Regions from separate parts of the Erwinia sp. E602 genome, predicted to be linked through region 1. Evidence: predicted binding sites of a transcription regulator. Region 1 holds the regulator's gene; each other region holds the start of a gene.

Evidence for each region. Region 1 encodes PurR, which represses purine synthesis genes. Its sites were predicted from a motif close to CANGCAAACGTTTGCNTG; they were not measured.
Region 2: a site for PurR is predicted at 1,377-1,394, ahead of purE (5-(carboxyamino)imidazole ribonucleotide mutase). Genes of this name have one in related genera too.
Region 3: a site for PurR is predicted at 2,004-2,021, ahead of galS (HTH-type transcriptional regulator GalS). Genes of this name have one in related genera too.

The regions. Positions count from the first base shown of each region.
Region 1 covers NZ_CP046582.1:2,180,137-2,183,413, reverse strand. Annotated here, with positions in the region: gene GKQ23_RS11340 (C40 family peptidase) at 1-498, shown strand, start outside; gene GKQ23_RS11335 (YnhF family membrane protein) at 558-647, opposite strand; gene purR (HTH-type transcriptional repressor PurR) at 943-1,968, shown strand; gene punR (DNA-binding transcriptional activator PunR) at 1,988-2,905, opposite strand; gene punC (purine nucleoside transporter PunC) at 3,019-3,277, shown strand, end outside.
Region 2 covers NZ_CP046582.1:3,643,660-3,646,936, reverse strand. Annotated here, with positions in the region: gene purK (5-(carboxyamino)imidazole ribonucleotide synthase) at 1-774, opposite strand, end outside; gene purE (5-(carboxyamino)imidazole ribonucleotide mutase) at 771-1,280, opposite strand; gene lpxH (UDP-2,3-diacylglucosamine diphosphatase) at 1,666-2,382, opposite strand; gene ppiB (peptidylprolyl isomerase B) at 2,382-2,876, opposite strand; gene cysS (cysteine--tRNA ligase) at 3,115-3,277, shown strand, end outside.
Region 3 covers NZ_CP046582.1:1,622,925-1,626,201, forward strand. Annotated here, with positions in the region: gene GKQ23_RS08850 (diguanylate phosphodiesterase) at 1-757, shown strand, start outside; gene GKQ23_RS08855 (hypothetical protein) at 1,314-1,895, shown strand; gene galS (HTH-type transcriptional regulator GalS) at 2,127-3,167, shown strand.

The sequences.
Region 1 (3,277 bases):
CGCTACGGGCGTCAGAAAGGTGAACGCAAAGCGCTGCTGGTGGAAGATGGCGATGCGCCGCTTAAGCTGAGCAAGGCGCACCGCGCCCGCTACCAGAAGGCCCGCGAAACGGCGATGAACAAGCTGATGGGTCAGCTGGGTAAACCCTACCAGTGGGGCGGCACCTCACCGAAAACCGGCTTCGACTGCAGTGGCCTGGTCTGGTACGCCTATAAAGACCTGGTGAAGTTCAAGATCCCGCGCACCGCCAATGAGATGTATCACCTGCGCGATGCGGCACAGATAAAACGCGACCAGCTGGAGAAAGGCGACCTGGTGTTCTTCCGCATTAACGGCCGCGGTACCGCCGATCACGTGGGCGTTTACCTCGGCGGCGGGAAATTTATTCAGTCACCGCGCACCGGCAAAGATATTCAGGTTAGCGCGCTGAGCGAAGACTACTGGCAGGAGCACTACATCGGTGCGCGCCGGATGATGACGCCTAAAACCATCCGCTAAGCGGGTCTGGCGGATTAAGGCAGAGAGGGAGAAGCCTGGCTTCTCCCTTTTTTTATGGCTCAGTGCATGACGGCGGTAAAGCTGAAAGCAATGATCATCGCCAGTGCGCCAACCGTGGTCAGCAGTGAAAATTTCAGATCGGTACTCATGGCTGCCCCTTAATAACCTTATTAAAATTAAGCCTGATAATTTTCCCACAGTTAACCGTAAAAATCTCGTCTTCTCGGCGCAGCCTTGCTAGAATCCGCCATTCCGTTGCGCAACATCAGCAAAACGGCATTTAGCCAGCAATGCATGTCACTTTTTCGGACGAAATCATCCCTTCCCGACCCTGTGAGACAGCGCCTGACACCTGACACCAGGTGCAGAAAATCGCGCGGCTAGCGCAAACGTTTAACCATTTTGTTATCAACAGGTTGCGATAACATCAGGAGTACTATTTGAATGGCAACAATTAAGGATGTGGCGAAGCTTGCCGGTGTCTCCACCACCACCGTCTCTCATGTGATCAACAAAACGCGTTTTGTTGCGGAAGAGACGCGTGAAGCGGTTTGGGCGGCAATCAAAGAGCTGCACTACTCCCCAAGTGCGGTTGCACGCAGCCTGAAGGTTAACCATACCAAAACCATCGGCCTGCTGGCGACCTCCAGCGAAGCGCCCTATTTTGCCGAAATAATTGAGGCGGTGGAAAACCGCTGTTTTGCCAAAGGCTACACGCTGATCCTCGGTAACGCCCATAACGACCTGCAGAAGCAGCAGGCGTATCTGTCGATGATGGCGCAGAAACGCGTCGACGGCCTGCTGGTGATGTGTTCCGAATACCCGGAAACGCTGATCGGCATGCTGGAAGATAATCGTAATATTCCGATGGTGGTGATGGACTGGAGCGAGTCGCACGGCGACTTCACCGACACCATTCTCGATAACGCCTTTGAAGGCGGCTATCTGGCCGGGCGCTACCTGATCGAACGCGGCCACCGCGATATCGGTGCCATTCCGGGGCAGCTGGAGCGCAATACCGGCGGCGGCCGTCACGCCGGCTTTCTTAAAGCGCTGGCGGAAGCCAACATTACCCTGCGCCCGGAGTGGCTGGTACAGGGTGACTTTGAGCCGGAGTCAGGTTATCGCGCCATGCAGCAAATTCTGATGCAGAAACAGCGCCCAACCGCGATCTTCTGCGGCGGCGACATCATGGCGATGGGGGCGATCTGCGCCGCCGACGAGATGGGGCTGCGCGTGCCGCAGGATATTTCGGTGATCGGTTACGATAACGTGCGCAACGCGCGCTACTTCTCACCGGCGCTGACCACCGTGCATCAGCCCAAAGAGCGCCTCGGCGAAACCGCCTTCGATATGCTGCTGGATCGTATTACCAGCAAGCGCGAAGAGCCGCAGACCATCGAGGTACACCCGACGCTGATCGAACGCCGCTCGGTGGCCGATGGTCCGTTCCGCGACTACCGCCGCTAGCCGTTCCGGGCGGCCTGCCTCAGCGGCCAGGCTGCTCGCTCAGCCACTCCGCGTTTAGCGTCTCCGTATCCCCCAGGTAGTCCAGCAACCACGCCAGCGCCGGTGAGGCGTTCTGCTCCGTCCAGCTCAGATAGCAGGGGCTGGCGTGATAGGGGGCCAGCAGCGTCAGCTCCTGCAGCAGCCCCTGTTGCAGCAGCGGCTGCGCCAGGTGCCCGGGCACCATCCCCACGCACAGCCCGGCCCGCAGACAGTCAAAGGCACTTTCCCAGTCCGGCACCACCATGCGGCGCTGATTGTCCAGCGCCCAGGTGGTACGCTTCGGCAGCGCGCGTGAGGTATCCTCCAGCACCAGCGACGGCCACTCGCGCACCGCCGCTTCGTCCGGCGGCGTGGCGGTCTGCAACAGCGGATGGCCCGGCTGCACCACGCAGCGCCAGTTCAGACTGCCCATATCGCGGAAGGAGAAGCGCCCGACCACCGGGATCGCCTGGGTAGCGCCGATCGCCAGATCGACGCGGCCGTCGGCCAGCGCATCCCACACGCCGTTGAACACCTCCTGCGACAGGTGCAGCTCGATATCCGGAAAGTAGCGATAGAAATCCACCACCAGCTGGCGGGTGCGTGCCGGCCGCACGATGCGATCCACAGCGATACTGATCTGACCGCGCCAGCCGTTGGCCACCTGCTGACAGCGGCGGCGGGTGGCAAGCATTTTTTTGATAACAGCTCGCCCCTCTTCGCTGAACACCCGCCCGGCCTCGGTCAGCACCACGTCACGGTGACGCCGCTCAAACAGGCTGACCGCCAGCCACTGCTCCAGCTGACGCACCGTATAGCTGATGGCGGAAGGCACGCGATGCAGTTCGGCCGCCGCTGCGGAAAAACTGCCGGTTCTTGCTACCGCATCAATCACTTCCAGAGAGTGTTCCGACCACATAGCCTTCCCTTCAATTTTTTTCACATCAGGTGGCGAATAATACCATTTCACAAGCCGTTAGCCGTCCCTTTACACTGCCAGCCGAAAAAAAACTCATCAAAGAGCACCTTCACATGCAATCTTTCGGATTTATGATCTACCTGGCGCTGCTGAGCATGCTGGGTTTCCTCGCCACCGATATGTACCTGCCGGCCTTCGGCGTGATGCAGCAGGATCTGCAGAGCAGCGCCAGCGGCATCAGCGCCAGCCTGAGCATCTTCCTCGCCGGCTTTGCCTGCGCGCAGCTGATCTGGGGGCCACTCTCGGACCGCATCGGGCGTAAGCCGGTGCTGCTGATGGGGCTGAGCCTGTTCGCCGTCGGCTGCCTGGCGA
Region 2 (3,277 bases), 1.5 Mb from region 1:
CTGACCGATCGACGCGCCGTTCTGCGTCCAGTGGCCGCTGTTGTGCACGCGCGGTGCCAGCTCGTTGATCAGCAGGCCTTCCGGCACCACAAAGCACTCCATCGCCATCACGCCGACGTAGCTGAGCTCGTTCATGATCGCCGACAGCATCTTCTCAGCCTGCTGCTGGTGCGCCGCATCCACATCCGGCAGCATTACGCTGGTGCGCAGAATGCCGTCCTGATGCAGGTTATGGGTCAGCGGATAGAACACCGTTTTACCGTCGTGGCCGCGTGCGCCCACCAGCGACACTTCACCGGAGAAGTTAATCCCGCGCTCCACGATGCACTCGCCGTAGCACTCGGCGGGCAGGGTGGCGGTATCCGCCGCGCGCAGCCGCCACTGGCCGCGGCCGTCGTAGCCGCCGGTGCGGCGCTTAACGATCGCCAGCTCGCCGAGGGTGGTGAACACCTGCGCCCACTGATCGGCATCGGACAGCAGCTGCCACGGTGCGGTCGCCAGGCCCAGCTTATCCAGCAGCTGCTTCTGCGTCAGGCGGTCGGCCAGCCGCGGGAAAATATCGCGGTTCACAAAGGCGCTATGGCTGGCCAGCTCGCGGGTCAGCGCGGTTTCCGGCCAGCGTTCGATCTCGGCGGTGATCACGCTGGAAGCGATCGGCAGCGCGGCCGGATCGGCGTCCAGACCCACCGGATACACGGCGATGCCCAGCGGCTCACCGGCCTGGCGCAGCATACGGCCCAGCTGGCCGTTTCCTAATACGCAGACCGGTTTCATGCCTGCACCTGCGGATCCGGGTTGTTCAGCACCTCATCGGTCTGCGCCTGACGCCAGGCCGCCATGCGGGCCGCCAGCTCAGCGTCGTGCAGCGCCAGGATCTGCGCCGCCAGCAGGGCCGCGTTGGCCGCGCCCGCTTTGCCGATCGCCAGCGTACCCACCGGAATACCGCGCGGCATCTGCACGATGGAGTAGAGGCTGTCGACGCCGCTCAGCGCCGCGCTCTGCACCGGCACGCCCAGCACCGGCACCAGCGTTTTTGCCGCCAGCATGCCCGGCAGGTGCGCCGCGCCGCCCGCGCCCGCAATAATCACCTGATAGCCGTTTTCCGCCGCCGTTTCGGCAAAGCTGAACAGCTTATCCGGCGTGCGGTGCGCGGAAACGACTTCGCAGTGGAACGGCACGGCCAGTTCAGTGAGGATATCCGCGGTGAACTGCATAGTAGCCCAGTCACTTTTGGAACCCATAACGATAGCAATGCGGGCCGGAGCGGCGTTGGATGACATGCGGGTAAACTCCTGTGAATGTAAAACGTCACCGGGAGAGCCGAAACAGCGGCTGACCGGGTGGGAAGGGCAGAGAGAATACCATGACTGATGGCGAAGGAAAACGGTTGCGTAGCGCAAAGTGACCGCCGTTCAGCGGCAACTTTATCGGGACGGGGCCGATAATGGCGCTGGGAGGAACGGTCAGTCTTTTCAGCTGGAAGAGCAACCGGTAAGCCGCCTGTTCAGGGCGGGAAGGCGATCTGCGGACGGTCTGAGCGCAGAAGCCACGGCGATCGAAAATCGCCTGCCATGGCATATCAACGGTGAGGCAAACTGCCTGGCGTCGCAAAGGCGATCGCGAATCGTCTGCCTGGTGCGGCTATCCTGTCAGCAGAGGGGCTGCTCAGAAGGGAAAAGCGATCAGCGCGATGTCGTCTGCACTCACTTTAATCATCGACCCCTGCTCGTGCCAGGCTCCCAGCACCAGCCGTTCGGCGGGATGGCCGTCGATCTCAAGCTGATGCACCGCCGGGCGATGAGTGTGGCCGTGGATCAGGTAAGGCACGTTCCGGCGATGCATGGCTTCAGCCACCGCCTGCGGATTGACGTCCATAATAGCTATGTCTTTGCCGCTGTTAGCCGCTTTACTGCCGGCCCGCATTTTGCGCGCAATACGCTGGCGCACAAACAGCGGCAGGGCGAGGAACAGCCGCTGTACCCACGGGTTATGCACCTTGCGGCGAAACCGCTGGTAGCCTTCATCGTCGGTGCAGAGCGTATCGCCGTGCATAATCAGCACCCGCTTACCGTACAGCTCCAGCACCTGTTCTTCCGGCAGCAGCCGCATACCGCTGGCCGCCGCAAAGCGTTTACCGAGCAGGAAGTCGCGGTTGCCGTGAATAAAGTAGCAGGGAATGGTCAGCTGGCGCAGGGCGCGGGCCACCTCCGCGTGCAGCGGATTCGGATCGTCGTCGCCGATCCAGGCTTCAAAAAGATCGCCGAGAATATACAGCGCGTCGGCGTGCTGTGCTTCACGGCGTAAAAAATGCAGAAAACCGGCAGTGATTGCCGGTTCTTCAGTACACAGATGGATATCTGCGATAAACAGCGTGTGCGACATTATTCGCTGACGGTGACTTTCTGAACGATCACGTCGTCTTTCGGCACGTCCTGGTGCATGCCGCTGCGGCCGGTAGAGACGGCTTTGATTTTCTCAACCACATCCATACCTTCAACCACTTCAGCGAACACGCAGTAACCCCAGCCCTGCAGGCTTTCGTCACGGAAGTTCAGGAAGTCGTTGTCGGCAACGTTGATGAAGAACTGTGCGGTGGCCGAGTGAGGAGCCTGAGTACGCGCCATCGCCAGGGTGCCTTTGGTGTTCTTCAGGCCGTTGCTGGCTTCGTTACGGATCTCTTCTTTGGTGTCTTTCTGCTTCATGCCCGGCTCAAAGCCGCCGCCCTGAATCATAAACCCGTTGATCACACGGTGGAAAATGGTGTTGTCGTAGAAACCTTCGCGGCAGTATTCCAGGAAGTTCTTAACGGTTGCAGGGGCTTTATCGTCGAAAGTCTTGATGACGATGTCACCATGGTTAGTCTGGAAAGTGACCATATTCTCATCCTGTCAGGGTTGGAGTTTTTAACGATTGGCGCACGAAACGGTCAGGCAAACGCTTCCCGCGTGCGACAGACGGCTCTTATATCACAAAATGTGATGGTGAGTCAGCCCTGCTGCATATCGCCAGTGTCTGTAGCGGTGCTTTGCGTGGCGCTTCGCTAAAAAATACGTCAGAATACCGGATTCACCTTTTTTATCGTTAACCCGCACACGCCTAAAACGGAATGTCTCAATGCTAAAGATTTACAACACCCTGAGTCGTCAAAAAGAGGAATTTAAACCTATCCATGCTGGCCAGGTCGGCATGTACGTGTGCGGCATTACCGTTTATGACCTCTGTCACATTGGACACGGCAGGACCTTTGTCGCGTTTGACGTGGTGTCACGCTACCTGC
Region 3 (3,277 bases), 560 kb from region 1:
GGAGTTTGTCGCCGGGCCAGCGGCCGTCCGCGACGCTGCGCCGGCCACCCATGACGCCGGCCACCCGCCGGTGCTGTTTCAGCCGATCGTCGATCCGCTGGCGCGGGAGGTTAACGCCGTGGACGGTGAACTGGCGGGCGTGTGCCTGAGCGCAAATGATGCCGCGCAGTCGCCGGACGCCACCGCCGATCTTCAGCGCCTGCAGGATATTCTGGCGGCCTGGAGCGATCGCCGCGATAACAAAACCCTGCTTAACGTCAGCCTGGCCGCGCACACGCTGGCGACGGTGCCTGCGGTGGCGTCGGTGATTGCCCGTCAGGTCAGGGAGGCCGGGCTGGTGCCGGAACAGGTCGTGATCAGCCTCGATGAGAAAATGCTGCCTGCTGACGTTAGCGCGCTGATGTCCGGCGTAATCGCGTTGAAAACTGCCGGTATCAGCTTGTGTATCAACAACTTCGGTGCCGGTGCGGCGGGGCTGTCTTTGCTGACGCGCATTCAGCCGGAACGCTTGAAGATCGATGCCAGCATCATCCGTGACATTCACCGCAGCGGGCCTAAGCAGGCGGTGGTGCAGGCGATTATCCGCTGCTGCTCGGCAATGGAAATTGTCGCGGTCGCTGCCGGTATTACCCAGGCGGAAGAGTGGATGTGGCTGGAGGCGGCAGGGGTGATCAATTTCCAGGGTGAACTGTTTGCCGGGTTTGGTCCGGCCGATGCGGCGCACGTTGCCTGGCCGGAATACCGGGATGTGATTTAAACCATCACTCTTCTGCCCCCGAAAAATCAGGCCGGAGACGTCCGGCTGGAAAAATGGGTTTTTTTAGCTATATTTAATAATGCGATGAGCTGAAAAAGAGAGTATTAACAATATGTTTAATTATCACTCCTGGGGGTATTACAGGAAAAATTTACAGCCTGCGGTGCGCGTAAGATATCTGCTCAGCTTCATGTATAGGAATTTTCGTAATGCGAAAAATTCTCTGATGAGTATAATTTGTTCTGACTGTGGAATTTCGCTACTGAAGTTTCAGGTTCCGCCACAAGATATCCCAGCCAGATGACTTTTTGATACAGTCTCAATTAGTGTTTAATTTTTTTTCAAAATCAACTTGATAAGACGATATTGCGATACTAACTATTATCCGTATCTTCGGTTGTCCGTCGGTTACCGTCAGCCTGTGGTGTGACCTTAACCCTGATTAATAGCGCAGTCGCAATACAAGTGAGAGCGTAGTCCAAGTCGTTACTCTGTGAAGTGCGCCTTTGCAGGGCTAACTATTCCTAAAGTCTGAGGGAGGTGCCCAGTACGGTTTATGACTGATTCCGAAAAATCGTTTCGAAGATCGGCTTTACAGAACAAGATTATCAAAGTTCTTATGGAGATGAAGCGCGGGGGAATCGCAGCAACGCAGCTGAAATCGATCATTTCCTGGCTGAAAGAACGTGAGGGCGAGAAAACGTTCGATTCAAACGTTCGCCGGTCGATATTCAGATTGAAAGAGGCAGGGCTGCTGCAGTTTACCGTCAGCAATGGTACGCCTTTCGATATCAGCCTGACCGAGCAGGGTTACCTGCAGGGGCTGAATATTTCGCAAAAGGTGACCCTGGCGCACGATGCGTTTAAATCTTCTACGCTGTGTATTTCGCTCCCCGTACGTTTGGGGACGGTGCTGGCGACGGATAAGGAGGTAAAGATTGATACACACACCTATTCTGTCAGCCGGGCTGATTTTGTTATCCGCAACGATGGCAAAACCTGTCTGCAGCTGAGTAATAAGCAGGGCGAGGTCAAACTGATTGACGGCCCACCGCTGGTCATCGCCCGTTGGTATAAACAGGTGCTTGAGGCGGGGGTTGCCGGCGGTGTACAGATCAACGAAGGCAAGCCGGGCTGATTAATGACCGACCCTCGCCAGTAATACAGAGAAGGCGGCTACCACGGTGTGGGTAGCCGCCGTTTTTATATGCGGACCATGATCCCGATCACAAAGTTGTTACAGGTCGATGTAACCGTTTTCAAGGCTGTGACCTGTTTCACGCAGCGGTGCGCTCAGGGCTGACACAATACGCGGTAACAGCGTCTGGTCAGGAACGGCTATGCAAACTTTCAACGCAGGTATCCGCCTGTGATTACCATCCGCGATGTGGCCCGCGAAGCCGGGGTATCGGTGGCCACCGTTTCGCGCGTGCTTAACAACAGTGCGGCGGTCACCGTCGACACCCGCGAGGCGGTGCTCAGAATCGTCGAACGCCTTGGCTACCGGCCCAACGCCAACGCCCAGGCGCTGGCCAGCCAGGTCAGCGATACCATCGGCGTGGTAGTGATGGACGTCTCGGACCCCTTCTTTGGCGCGCTGGTGAAAGCGGTGGATACCGTCGCCCAGCGTATGCAGAAACACGTGCTGATCAACAACTCCTATCATCAGGCCGATAAAGAGCGCCACGCGATTGAGGTGCTGATTCGTCAGCGCTGTAACGCGCTGATCGTGCACGCAAAAGCCCTGGGCGATGACGAACTGGCCTCGCTGATGCAGCAGGTGCCGGGGATGGTGCTGGTCAACCGGGTGATCCCCGGATTTGCCCACCGCTGCGTCTGCCTCGATAACGTCAGCGGCGCGCTGATGGCGATGCGCATGCTGCAGCAGCATGGCCACCAGCGCATCGGTTATCTCGGGTCGATGCATCCGATCGAGGATGACGACCAGCGGCACGCCGGCTGGGCGCAGGCGCTGGGCGAGCAGGGCGTAACGCCGCAGGAGAGCTGGTGCGCCAGCGGCGAGCCGGATCTGCAGGGTGGTGAAGCGGCGATGGTCGAACTGCTCGGTCGCAACCAGCAGCTGACGGCGGTGTTCGCCTATAACGACAGCATGGCCGCCGGTGCGCTGGCGGCGCTGAAGGACAACGGCATTGCGGTGCCGCAGCAGGTTTCGGTGGTCGGTTTCGACGATATTCCCATTTCCCGTTACACCGATCCCCAGCTCAGCTCGGTACGCTATCCGATTGTTTCTATGGCGAAACTTGCCACCGAACTGGCGCTGAAGGGCGCGGCCGGCGTGCTTGACGCCAGCGCTCAGCACTGCTTTATGCCGACGCTGGTGCGTCGCCATTCGGTCGCCATCCGGCAAAATGTGGCGGCCGTCACTTTACCGCGCGATTCAGCGGTGTAACCGTTTTCAATTTGTGAGTAAATTCACAGAACTATTACAACGCCTTCACTATGATGGCAGCGTTACCACACAGCCAGCAGGAAGTCTTCCGCACACGGACGTCGGGTTTT